DNA from 4 places in the Metabacillus mesotrionivorans genome. Region 2 is predicted to be linked to each of the others. Evidence: riboswitches for the same ligand, from Rfam matches in the RefSeq annotation. Region 2 holds a riboswitch; each other region holds the start of a gene.

Region 1 (3,215 bases), on a different contig from region 2:
ATACAAAATCTGCAAGCTTGGCCGCTTCAAGATCTGTCACCGAATCTCCGATCACAATGACCTCCTGATCAGAGGCAGCAAGCTTCCTGATGATGCTCGGCTTACAGCATCCGCAGTCATTTGTGCACCTGTCATCACATGAGTTCGGCCAGAGGATTTGAACATATTCCCCGCTGAAATCTGATTCATTACAGTAGACACGGTCATGCTCTACAAGACCGTTTAACAGCGGATAGACAAAAAAATCAATGCCTCCGCTCACAACGTACAGCGGTATTTCATTGTCTTTTGCAAATTGAACAAAGTCACTGAATCCGTCCCGGATTTGTGCGGTAAACAGCAAATGCTGAATCATATCCCCCTTGAGATGTGACGGGATCAGCTCAAACATCCTGCCGACTCCTTCACGGACTGAGATGCGCTGGCTTAAAACGTCATCTTTCAGAGAGTTCCACTCAGAAGGTGCAAATTGTTTCATGAGCGCGATAATATTGTCATTGTTTGTTATCGTGCCGTCAAAATCGCAGATAATAACCGGTTTGCTCATCGGTTCACCTCCACCTGACCCCATAGATCCAGTGCAAGCTGAAGGTCGCGTTCACTTTTAGCTTTTTCAGATAATGAGATGCCTTCAAGCACAGCATCGATTGCAGAGCGGAAAGCTCTTCCGCCCGCCTGCGCACCGTCTGGATGCCCGTGTACGCCTCCGCCGGCATTAATGACGCTGTCGATGCCAAAATCCTGGATCAAAACAGGCACAAGACCCGGATGAATTCCTGCTGATGGAACCGGAAACGTTTCTTTTAACCCAGTGCTCTCTTTGCACGCTGCACCGATAGACAGTGCGGCATCCCTTTCAAGTGCCACACTGCCGTATGGCGACGGGAAGAGGGAAAAGTCAGCTCCGCACTGGCGAAGCAATTTTCCAAGCAGCAGAGAATGTGAAATCCCATAAAGGGCGGAAGAAGACAAAGCACCGCTTACAGCAGGGTGCGCCATGATCGGGACATGAATCTCCCTGTCTTCTGCAAGCTCCTGCAAAACGTCAAGACCATAAGCGAAAACATTAAAAAGAATGGCGTCCGCCCCAAGCTCTGAAGCGCGTCTTGCCTTCTCTTTGAGACTGAATGTCTTTCCGGTTAAGTTAACAGCGTACATCGCTTTGTGGCCGGTCTCCTCATACACCCTGCCGAGCAATTCTTTTCCTGCTGTGATTCTTTGTTCAAACGGCGTAAGCGGATTGTCAAACAGGATTTCGTCATCCTTTACAAGATCAACGCCGCCAAGCACCTGATTTCTTAGCTGTTCTTTTAAAAACGATAAATCACGTCCGATGACTCCTTTGAAAATGCTCATGAGAAGAGGCCGGTTATAGACTCCGAGTTTTTCCCTGATGCCGCTTATGCCGAATGCAGGTCCCTGAAAAGAAGAAAGAAGATCTCCTGTAAACTCCAAATCAAGCAGTTTCACTTCCCCGTCAAGAGATAGCTTTCCGAAAACCGTCGTCAGGACCGCAGGCAGGTCATGAGAATAGTTCACGCCGGGATAGAATATTTTCACAATACCTTTTTTCACTTTTTTTCCGAGAAACTCGGAAATGCGTTCTTCAGCATCTGTTTCTTCAACGGAAACAACTTGACCCTTATGCTGTTTCAGCTGCTGCTGTGTAAGCTCCGGAAGGTCCGTCCATGAGCCGACCGTAAGGCTGGTGGCAATTCCTTCTGCTTTTTTTTGGATGCTGTACTGATCATAGATGAGATAGGTTGCTGTAACGCCGCTCATGATTGTACCTGCCTTTCGCATTTAAATAAAAAAGGTCCCCTCCGCTGACGGAAGAGACCTTATCTGAAATGGGTAAGATCCTTATCTGCCAGCAATAGCTGCAAGATTTAGCACCGTGCTTAAACACTGTTTAAGTCGGTTGCCGGGCTTCATCGGGCCAGTCCCTCCACCTGCTCTTGATAAGAATTGTATATGTTCTGAATAACCTGAAATTAATTTGGATTATGACAGCTTTTCCCTCAGCTGTCAACCGGCAATGAAAAGAGATTTAAAGATTTTATTCTATCTGCGGCTTCTCTTAATCTCTCTTCAGAGGTTAAGAGTCCGGCACGGACATATCCCTCACCAAACGTCCCGAATCCAATGCCCGGCGCCACGCATACATGAGCGTGTTCCAGCAGATAGTCAGCGAAGGATTCCGATGTGAATCCCTCGGGTACAGGCAGCCATGCAAAGAATGATCCAGGCGGGGCCTCCACTTTCCAGCCGATGCGGTTCAGCGCGTTTATAAACGCCGCACGTCTGCTTTCATAGCGTGCGACAAGCTCGCTGACACAGTCCTGCGGGGCAAGAAGAGCAACAGCCGCAGCTTCCTGTATTCCGCTGAATACACTGACAAACATGTGATCCTGCAAAAGATTAATCGACTCTATGACACTTTTATTGCCTACTGCAAAACCGATCCTCCACCCTGCCATGTTATACGTCTTAGAAAGCGTATAAATTTCGATTCCAGTCTCTTTTGCTCCATCTGATTCTAGAAAGCTGATTGGCTTTCTGCCGTCAAAACCGATGCCTCCATAAGCAAAATCATGGACGACGCATATATCATTTTCTTCTGCAAACGCAACCGTTTCATCGAAAAAGCTCCTGCTGGCCACTGCCCCTGTAGGGTTGTTCGGATAGTTTAAAAACATGAGCTTTGCATCCGCCTTCGCTTTTTCTGAGAGCTTAGAGTAGTCAGGCAAAAACTCATTTTCCTTCAAAAGAGGCATATATTCCATACGGGCCCTCGCAAGCTCCACTCCTGACCAATAATCCGGATAGCCCGGATCGGGAACTAGAACTGTCTCACCGGGATTAAGGAGACACTGCGGAATTTCCACAAGACCTGCCTTTCCCCCAAAAAGAATGGCCACTTCTGTGTCAGGATCCAGTGTGACGCTATATTCCCTTTGATAAAATTCTGCTATCGCCGTTTTTAAAAAGCGCTGTCCTCTAAACGGTGAATATTTGTGATAGTCCGGTTTGCCTGCCGCTTCCTGCAGAGCTTTTACAATATGAGGCGGCGTCGGCTGATCGGGATTCCCCTGGCCAAGATTAATGACATCATGCCCGGCCTCAATACTCGCATTTACTTTTGCAACGAGACTTGCAAAAAATTGTTTCGGAAGATTATTCAATAGCGTTGATTGCTCAAACTTTTTCATCTT
Region 2 (3,215 bases):
CTTGGCAAATAAGATCCAAGCGTTTTTGTGCGCCTATTTATCTACTGACTTTTCAAAGCGAGAACGTACCTTGTTTCCGTTTCTTTTCTACAAGCGGCATGACCTGTGCTGAAAAACGCTCCATTTCTTCGAGCTGAGGGGAGAACTGAAGAAGCAGGAGATCAAGCCCAGCTTCTTCATACTCAAGGATCTTGTCAGCGATCTGCTCAGGAGTGCCAATCAGATTTGGACGCAGCCCGCGGTTTGAAACCGAGTAGTCATAGAGCTCAAGCTTTTGTTCAAGCTGGGATTTTGTTGTGAAGTCTTTGTATCCTGCATAGGCGGATGATTCTTTTACATTGGTTATCCGCTTCAGCTCCTGCTGCACTTCTTCTTCGGTATCCCGGCAGATGATATAGGCAGCCATTCCGAACGATTGGAATGGCTCTTTTTCGCGTGCTGCCCGCAGCTGTTTCATGCCGTCAATCTTCGTTTTGATTTCACCAGCCGTTCCCCCGTGCATCACATAGGCATCGCAATGCTCGGCAATCGTTTCTTTTCCGCGCGGGCTTTCTCCTCCTGCATAGAGAATCGGATTAGGCGTTTGCACCGGCTTAGGTGAAAGGCGGGCATTCATCAGGTCATAAAATTTTCCCTGATACGTAAACGTTTCTTTTTCCCAAAGCCCCTTCAGGACTTCAATAAATTCTTCCGTCCGGTCGTAGCGTGCGTCGTGCTCAGTAAAAATGCCGCCGTACTGCCGTGCCTCTTCCTCCCACCAGGCGGAAACAACGTTAAGCGTAAACCGTCCATTGCTGATGTGGTCAATGTTTGCTGCCATCTTTGCCGTGACGGCAGGATTGTGGAAGCCGGGTCTGACAGCTGTCATAATTTCAATTTTCTCCGTGACGGCGGCAAGAGCGGCAGCCGTTGTCCATGCTTCAAGCGAATCGTGCTCAGGTCCCTTTATGTCATTTAAGTAAAGCTCGGCGATAAGGGTGGTGTCATAGCCCCACTCCTCTGCTTTTTGGATTACCTCCTGTGCGTAGGCGTAAGTAGGAGGCATGTTTTCATCTTCAACATTTCTGAGCCATCCTCCGAAGATCGGCAGCCAAAAACCGTATTTCATTGCGGAATCCCCTCTCTCTGCATAAAAAAGCCCCTCTTGTTAGACAAGAGAGGCTGGTTCTGCTGTGCAAGTTCTAGCTCTCATCTCTCAAACAAACTGTTTGCTGGAATTGGCACGGTTTCTGCTGTCAGATCCGTTGCCGAGGCTTCAAAGGGCCATATCCCTCCACCTCTCTTGATAAGAAACGTATGAAATTAGTTGTATCATAAAATAATTTGATTAGTATGTCAATTCTAAAAAATCAGCCCAGCTTCTCCTGAAGGAACTCCGTCACCTGGTCAGGAGTCTTTGCATTCGCGCTGTGAAGATGCCCGAGCTTCTCCCCGTTTTTAAAAATCAGGATACTCGGAATCCCCATAACCTGATATTTTTCTGCGATTTCAGGGAATTCATCTTTATTGATTTCATACCACTCATATGAGGAATAAGATTCCATAATTTCGCCGATAAACATGTTCATTCTTGTACAGTCAGGGCACCAGTCTGCGAAAAATTTGATTAGCACCTCTTGATCTTGGGTAATTAATGTTTGGAACTGCTCTTCTGATGTAATTGGTTTCATGAATCAGACCTCCTTGCCCTTATTTTAATACAAAACGGGTGGTTTGCATGCAGGAAATGCCTGATGCCTGAAAAAAGGGCGGAGTAATTGCCGGTGAAAAACAGGATAAAGGCAAACATTCTTACATCCGCCTGCCTTACTGAAATTGGAAACGCCTTTAAAGGACGCAAATCGTGCCTTTGCCCGAATGTTATAAAGAAATCCATGATGGGCTATAACAATTTGGGCCGAAAGTGATAATATAGTAGAGATGAACTTTTCTTAGGGGGATATCCGCATGAAAATTAAAGTTGGATTATTATATGGAGGCAAGTCCGCAGAGCATCAGGTTTCCCTGCAGACGGCACTTGCTGTTATAAAAGCACTTGATACGAATAAATTTGATATACATCCAATCTACATTTCCGAAAAGGGCGAATGGTTCCGCGGCCCGCAGCTTACAGAGCCGGCTGCTTCACCTGCTGCCCTTCAGTTCAGCCAAAACGGCACAGCGGTTTCTCCGGTTGCGCTGAATGGGGATCTTTTCCCTGCAAAAGCGGATGAAACGAACGAACAAATTGATGTGGTGTTCCCGCTTCTTCACGGACCGAACGGCGAAGACGGCACTGTTCAGGGCATGCTTGAGCTTCTGAACCTTCCGTATGTCGGAAACGGTGTGCTTGCGTCTGCAGCAGGCATGGATAAAGTCATTATGAAAAATTTGTTTGCCCAGGCAGGACTTGAGCAGGCAAACTATGTTTCCTACATTAAGAGCGAGTGGAAAAAGGCGCCTGAAGAAGCTTATGATAAAGTGGAGCAGGAGCTTGGGTATCCATGTTTCGTCAAGCCTGCCAACCTTGGCTCAAGTGTCGGCATCAGCAAGTGCAAAGACCGCGCGTCACTTGAAAAAGCATTCGCGGAAGCATTTGATTATGACCGCAAAATCATTATTGAAGAAGGCATTATCGGACGCGAGATTGAAATCGGCGTCATCGGAAATGATGAGCCGATCTGTTCGGTTGTCGGTGAAGTTGCTCCTAAAAAAGAATTCTATGATTATAAAGCGAAATACGAAGACGGCGACACGGACATGATGATTCCTGCACAGGTTACGGAAGAGGAATATGACCTGATTAAAGAGCTTGCTATTAAGTCCTTTAAGGCAATCGACGGATCAGGACTTGTACGCGCAGACTTTTTCCTGACAGAAGACGGAAGAGCGCTGATCAACGAAGTAAACACAATGCCGGGCTTCACGCCATACAGCATGTTCCCGCTTCTTTGGAAGCATACAGGCGTTGAGTACCCTGAGCTTATCGGACGTCTTGTCGAGCTTGCTCTTGAGCGTCACGAAGGCAAGCAGCAAATTAAGCACACGTTTTAAGGAAAGCCTGGAAACACTATTCGTTAAAGAATAGTGTTTCTTATTCATTATGCAGAAGGCAGCTTACATACAAGAAGGGAGATTATAGATCATGATTAAACGTTCATTGCGCGACATTCAGACAATGGCGGGCGGATCAGGCCTTGCGCCACAGCATGAAAACACCATGATTCATGGCATTA
Region 3 (3,215 bases), on a different contig from region 2:
TCGTCAGTTTGCTGATTGGAGGCAGAACTCCGAATGCATCAGCTGTCAAAAAGACAATTGTATGAGGATGTCCGGCAATGCTCGGCATCACAATATTGTCCATTGCTTCAAGCGGATAAGCTGCTCTTGTATTTTCAGTGAAGAATGTATCATCATAATCTGCCGCTCTTGTATCGTCATCTAGGACCACATTTTCCAAAACAGATCCAAATCGGATCGCATCAAAGATTTGCGGTTCTTTTTCTCTTGTGAGGTTGATGCACTTGGCATAACAGCCTCCCTCGATATTAAAAACACCCGCATTTGACCAGCCGTGCTCGTCATCGCCGATCAATTTGCGTTTCGGGTCTGCAGAAAGCGTTGTCTTTCCTGTTCCTGAAAGTCCGAAGAACAGGGCGACATCTCCTTCCTGACCGACGTTAGCCGAGCAGTGCATCGGCAGAATGCCGCTCTCAGGCAGAAGGTAGTTCATAACAGAAAAAATGGATTTCTTCATTTCGCCGGCATATTCCGTACCGCCGATTAAAATCGTTCTCTTTTCAAAAGAGACAATAATGAATGTTTCGGAATTTGTTCCATCAACAGCAGGGTCTGCTTTGAAATTCGGTGCAGAAACGATTGTAAATGGATTTGTATGCTGAACCAGCTCATCTGGACTTCCAGGCTGGATAAAAAGCTGCTGGGCAAATAAATTGTGCCATGCAAACTCGTTTACAACCTGAATCGGAAGCCGGTATTTCGTATCGGCGCCGGCGAATCCTTTGAAAACAAAGAGCTCATTGCGGTCTTTTAAGTATGAAAGGACTTTTAAGTAAAGCTTTTCAAATGCTGCTTCTGAGAAAGGCTGATTCACAGAACCCCATTCAATTTTGTCTTCTGTGGATTTTTCGTTTACAATGAATTTATCCTTAGGTGAGCGGCCTGTATATGTGCCTGTAGTTGCACGTACGGCTCCCGTTGATGTCAAAACGCCTTCTTTTCGCTCCAGAACCTTTTCAACAAGAACTGGAACCGATAAGTTATGAAATGCATTTTCCCCATTAAGTAACACTTCAAGCTCGTTTGTGATTTCGATTGAATTCATCCCATACCCATCCTTTACCTATATTTCGGATTTTTATCTATAGTTTCATCCTGCTCTTGTTAATTAGTATAACACATTAAAATAAATAGTCTATACTATTTAACTTATTCTACGTGAAAATTCACGAAATGGAACAAATACTGTTTTGTTTTCCCTGAAAATGAGACATATATAATAGAAGTGTTTCGTCCGTATCTTTTTGTGGAAAAGAAGAAATAAGAGTAAAAAAAAGGAACATAAAAACCTTGTCATTTTTTGTTGACACCTGCACGAAAAGTACGCTATCATATGTCCTTGAACGGATTCTCTTATCCCGAGCTGGTGGAGGGACAGGCCCTGTGAAACCCAGCAACCTGCTTTTCCGGAAAAATTCATTTCAGATCAGAATGCCCTGGTGAATTTGAAAAGCAAAGGTGCTAACCTGATGCAAGGCGAAAGCCCTTGATCGATAAGAGCGAAAGGCTGCGAATTCAGTAAATAACCTTTCCTCGCGGGAAAGGATTTTTTATTTTATATGATATTTTGCCTGAATGTACTCGTGGATTCTCCTAAAACATGCCAACTGAAATATTTTGCCTAATGGTCAAAATATGAAAGGGAATGAGTTCCGTATCATCTACCTTTTGAGGAGGAAAACTTTAATGACTAAACAACGTCGTCTGTTTACTTCAGAGTCAGTAACTGAAGGTCATCCTGATAAAATCTGCGACCAGATCTCTGATTCGATTCTCGATGCAATTCTTGAAAAAGATGCAAATGCCCGTGTAGCGTGCGAAACATCTGTAACAACAGGTCTTGTGCTTGTTGCCGGTGAAATCACAACTTCTACTTATGTAGACATTCCTAAAATTGTCCGTGAGACAGTTAAGGAAATTGGCTACACTCGTGCAAAATACGGTTTCGATGCTGAAACTTGTGCAGTACTTACTTCCATCGACGAGCAGTCAGCTGACATCGCCATGGGTGTTGACCAGGCGCTTGAAGCCCGCGAAGGAAAAATGACTGACGAGCAAATCGATGCAATTGGTGCAGGTGACCAGGGTCTTATGTTCGGATATGCGAACAATGAAACAAAAGAGCTTATGCCTCTTCCGATTTCACTGGCTCACAAGCTTTCCCGACGCCTGACTGAAGTGCGTAAAGAAGATATCCTTCCTTACCTTCGTCCGGATGGAAAAACTCAGGTAACGGTTGAATACGATGAAAATGACAAGCCTGTGCGCATTGACACAATTGTTATTTCAACTCAGCATCATCCTGAGATCTCACTTGAGCAAATTCAGCGCAATGTAAAAGAGCATGTCATCAACCCGGTTGTTCCAAAGGAATTAATCGACGCAGATACAAAATATTTCATCAACCCGACTGGACGCTTTGTTATCGGCGGACCTCAAGGCGATGCTGGTCTGACTGGCCGCAAGATCATTGTTGACACTTACGGAGGCTATGCTCGTCACGGCGGCGGCGCATTCTCCGGTAAAGATCCTACAAAAGTTGACCGCTCAGCAGCATATGCAGCGCGCTACGTTGCTAAAAACATTGTAGCTGCAGGTCTTGCTGACAAGTGTGAAGTTCAGCTTGCATACGCAATCGGCGTTGCACAGCCGGTTTCTATTGCAATTGACACATTTGAAACAGGTAAAGTAAAAGAAGATGTGCTGGTAGACGTTGTCCGCGAAAACTTCGACCTTCGTCCTGCAGGCATCATCAATATGCTGAACCTTCGCCGTCCAATTTACAAACAAACGGCTGCTTATGGTCACTTCGGCCGTAACGATCTTGATCTTCCATGGGAAAGAACGGACAAAGCAGAGGCTCTTAAAGAGCAAGCGTTAAACCGATAAGATATCAAAAGATGAAACTTGCCTTTAGGCGGGTTTCATCTTTTTTTTGAGCTCATTTTTAGAAACATGAGGCCAAAATTCTTTTTTTTTGTAAAAATATGCAACTTTCCGGCAGGTTCTGTCGTTTCACAGGCAGACAAGAAGCTGGAGGGAAAAAAATGTGCGGTTTTGCAGGTGTTATTGATTACAGTCAAACAAAGAAAACGGAGTACAGGGAGCTTATAAAGAATGCGGGCAGGATGATACAGCACAGGGGTCCGGATGACAGCGGGATGTTTGAGGATGAG
Region 4 (3,215 bases), on a different contig from region 2:
CCGCCTCCGCCGACAGCCCCTGCCATCGCAGATGCACCGACAAGTCCGACTGTCGCAATCGTAAGACTCAAAACAAGTGAGCTTAATGCTTCCGGCACAATAAATTTAAAGATAATCTGGCTTGGCGTTGCCCCCATTGCTTCTGCCGCTTCAATGACTCCCGGGTCAACTTCAAGCAGCGAGTTCTCTATTAATCTGGCAATATAAGGACCTGCGTAGAAGACAAGCGGCACAACAGCTGCAGCTGTTCCGATCGACGTTCCGACAATCAGTCTCGTCAGCGGAACAATCGCCACCATCAAAATGATGAACGGCACAGAGCGGAAGATGTTCACAACTCCATTCAAAATGTTAAATATAATGGCATTTTCCCATAAGTGTCCTTTCCTGGTAATGACCAGCAGCACCCCGAGCGGAAGCCCAATTAACGTTGAGAAAAGTAAAGAAAAACCGGTCATGGCGAGTGTTTCAACTAAAGCATCAATGATTTGCTGAGAATCAACTAGCATGTGCATTCACCTCTTTCACTGTTACGTTCTCCTGGTTCATTACCAGAAGCGCTCTTTTTATTTCACTTTCCGTTCCCTGAAGTTCAACGATTAAGTGTCCAAACGGAATTCCCTGAAGCTCCGTAATGTTGCCGAACAGGACGTTGATATGGAGGTCAAATCTCTTGGCAATCTGCGAAAGGAGCGGCTGCCCTGAGGATTTGCCGACAAAATTAATTTTAAAAATCTGTCCCTGGCTGTTTTCTTCCTTAACAAGCTTCAGGACCGATTCAGGAATAGAATCATTCAGAACAGAGCTGACAAAGTTTGAAGCGGTCTTTGTTTTCGGATTTGAGAAAACGTCAAACACAGAACCTGATTCAATGATTTTTCCTCCCTCAATCACGGCCACTGTATCGCAAACCTCCCGGATGACCGACATTTCATGTGTGATCATGAGAATGGTAATGTTGTATTCCTCGTTGATTTTTTTCAAAAGCTTCAGAATCGAAGCTGTTGTCTGAGGATCAAGCGCTGAGGTAGCTTCATCGCACAATAAAATGGATGGCTGTGTAGCAAGTGCTCTTGCGATTCCGACGCGCTGTTTCTGGCCGCCTGACAACTGATCAGGGTACTGATTCGCTTTGTCCTCAAGTCCTACAAACGAGAGAAGCTCGGCAACCCGCTCCTTAATGACTTTCTGGGGGACATTTGAGAGCAGGAGCGGAATGGCCACATTTGCATAGACCGTTTTTGAGTTCAACAGATTGAAATGCTGAAACACCATGCCGATTTTCCGTTTAACTCCGCGCACATCCTTTTTGGAAAGAGCCGTTAAGTCAAGTCCATCAACAATGATCTGTCCTGCTGTTGGACGCTCGAGCAGGTTCACCGTGCGGATCAGCGTGCTTTTGCCCGCTCCGCTGAATCCGATAACTCCGCATATTTCCCCTTTTTTCACTTCCAGATCAATGCCGTCGAGAGCTTTCACTTCATTGCCGCCGCTGCCGTATACCTTTGTGACGCCTTTAAATTCAATCATCTATGTAACCTCCTTATTTTTAGCAATAAAAAACCCTCTTCTATCCGACAAGAAGAGGGCATGGCATAACGAATCACCGGTTCTCTTCTCATCTCCCAGGCAATTGCCTGCTGGAATTGGCACAGTACTTTTTCAAAAGTCCGCTGCCGAAGCATCATGGGGCCAGTCCCTCCGCTTCTCTGGATAAGAAAATCGTTATTAAATTTTAAAGAAAAATAAAAACCTCTCCCTGAAAGACAGGAAGAGGCTGGATCTGCAAAAAAAGACCGTTCGCTCTTCTCATCTCTCAGGCTGCACGCCTGCTGGAGTTGGCACAGTTCTCATAATGAGTCCGCTGCCGAGGTTTCAAAGGGCCATATCCCTCCACCTCTCGTGATAAGAAGCTATATTTTCGATGTGTCTTACTTTACTCCGGTATTATCTGAAAGTCAACACTTTTTTAAAAAATCAGTTGGACTGTTTAGAAAGTCTGCGGTATTTAAACTGCTGCCACTGAAAACGGATAAAGCAGCCGATGCAAAAACCGAGAATCGCTGCAAAGGCAGCAATGGCAACCATAATAGTCGCCGCATAGGCAAGTACCGTCCAGTCAAGCATGTATCCGGCAAACCCAAGGCTTAGGCAGATCACTGCTATCATCTGATTAAACTGCTGCTGATCAAAATCTTCCTGTATATAGGCTGAAGGCTCTTTTTTCAAAAAGGTGCCGGCAGCTTTCATAATCGGGTTAACTTTAAATAGCAGTCCCATGATTCCGGCCGTAAGAGGCACCAGTAAAAAAACGCCCATGCCGCTGATCCAGAATGCTGCAGCGGATAGCACAATCACCCATTGATTGACTAACACTAGAGGTTTTGGAATGGTTTTCATACTAAAACCCACCTGTCTGATTGGAATATGTGTATTTTACTCCAGTCAGCCTGCTTTGTGAAGAGGATTGCTTTAGGAAGTGATTGACAGCTCTCTTGGCTGCATGGTAAAATCAATAAAACCAACTAAACCAATAAGAATTAAATATAACCTATCAAGAGTGAACGAGAGATCTGGCTCCATGACTTCACAGCAGCCGCCGCATGCCGGAAAGGTGCTCCAACCAGCAAAGCACGATGCTTTGGCCGATAAAGACAAACCCTCTCTTGTCAGCTGAAAGCAGGAGAGGGTTTTTTAGTTCAAAATTGATTGGGAGGAAATGATGATGACGACGAAACATGTGCCTGTCCTTGCAGGAGCTGAAAGCTTTTTTCATAAAGGAAATGAGATCGGAATTCTTCTTTGCCACGGATTTGCCGGTACGCCTCAGAGTGTAGGCGAGCTTGGAAAACTTTTGGCCGCAAAAGGCTATACCGTTTATGCCCCGCGCCTGAAAGGCCACGGAACTACTCCCCTCGATTTTGAAGACTGCTGCTTTACAGACTGGATTCAAAATATCGAAGAAGCCTATAAAAAGCTAAGAAAAGTGTGCCGCAGGATCTTTGTTGCCGGACAGTCCATGGGCGGAATATTAGCGGCTCACCTTGCCTGCAGGCACCAGGAAATTGACGGACTGATTACCATCAATGCAGCACTCAGTGTGCCAGGCTATGAGGTTTTTCAGCACGAGATCGAACCCCGTTTTATTCCAGAAGGAAAACCGGATATCAAAGCGGACGATATTGAAGAAATTACGTATGAAGCCGTTCCGATTA

What was found. Region 2 has a riboswitch for S-adenosylmethionine ahead of ACTSEZ_RS19330 (LLM class flavin-dependent oxidoreductase). Riboswitches for the same ligand answer to the same signal wherever they lie in the genome.
Region 1: another riboswitch for S-adenosylmethionine. It lies ahead of mtnW (2,3-diketo-5-methylthiopentyl-1-phosphate enolase); the one in region 2 lies ahead of ACTSEZ_RS19330 (LLM class flavin-dependent oxidoreductase).
Region 3: another riboswitch for S-adenosylmethionine. It lies ahead of metK (methionine adenosyltransferase); the one in region 2 lies ahead of ACTSEZ_RS19330 (LLM class flavin-dependent oxidoreductase).
Region 4: another riboswitch for S-adenosylmethionine. It lies ahead of ACTSEZ_RS11330 (methionine ABC transporter ATP-binding protein); the one in region 2 lies ahead of ACTSEZ_RS19330 (LLM class flavin-dependent oxidoreductase).

What each region holds. Positions count from the first base shown of each region.
Region 1 covers NZ_JBQMFF010000001.1:598,855-602,069, reverse strand. The annotation lists gene ACTSEZ_RS03010 (2-hydroxy-3-keto-5-methylthiopentenyl-1-phosphate phosphatase) at 1-547, opposite strand, end outside; gene mtnW (2,3-diketo-5-methylthiopentyl-1-phosphate enolase) at 544-1,782, opposite strand; SAM riboswitch class I at 1,861-1,968, opposite strand; gene ACTSEZ_RS03000 (pyridoxal phosphate-dependent aminotransferase) at 2,022-3,212, opposite strand.
Region 2 covers NZ_JBQMFF010000011.1:20,834-24,048, reverse strand. The annotation lists gene ACTSEZ_RS19330 (LLM class flavin-dependent oxidoreductase) at 53-1,108, opposite strand; SAM riboswitch class I at 1,186-1,292, opposite strand; gene ACTSEZ_RS19325 (thioredoxin family protein) at 1,350-1,670, opposite strand; gene ACTSEZ_RS19320 (D-alanine--D-alanine ligase) at 1,948-3,033, shown strand; gene ACTSEZ_RS19315 (UDP-N-acetylmuramoyl-tripeptide--D-alanyl-D-alanine ligase) at 3,125-3,215, shown strand, end outside.
Region 3 covers NZ_JBQMFF010000004.1:64,291-67,505, forward strand. The annotation lists gene pckA (phosphoenolpyruvate carboxykinase (ATP)) at 1-1,084, opposite strand, end outside; SAM riboswitch class I at 1,390-1,539, shown strand; gene metK (methionine adenosyltransferase) at 1,726-2,928, shown strand; gene asnB (asparagine synthase (glutamine-hydrolyzing)) at 3,087-3,215, shown strand, end outside.
Region 4 covers NZ_JBQMFF010000003.1:274,483-277,697, forward strand. The annotation lists gene ACTSEZ_RS11325 (methionine ABC transporter permease) at 1-509, opposite strand, end outside; gene ACTSEZ_RS11330 (methionine ABC transporter ATP-binding protein) at 499-1,530, opposite strand; SAM riboswitch class I at 1,616-1,720, opposite strand; SAM riboswitch class I at 1,807-1,912, opposite strand; gene ACTSEZ_RS11335 (DUF4395 domain-containing protein) at 1,978-2,400, opposite strand; SAM riboswitch class I at 2,549-2,655, shown strand; gene ACTSEZ_RS11340 (alpha/beta hydrolase) at 2,726-3,215, shown strand, end outside.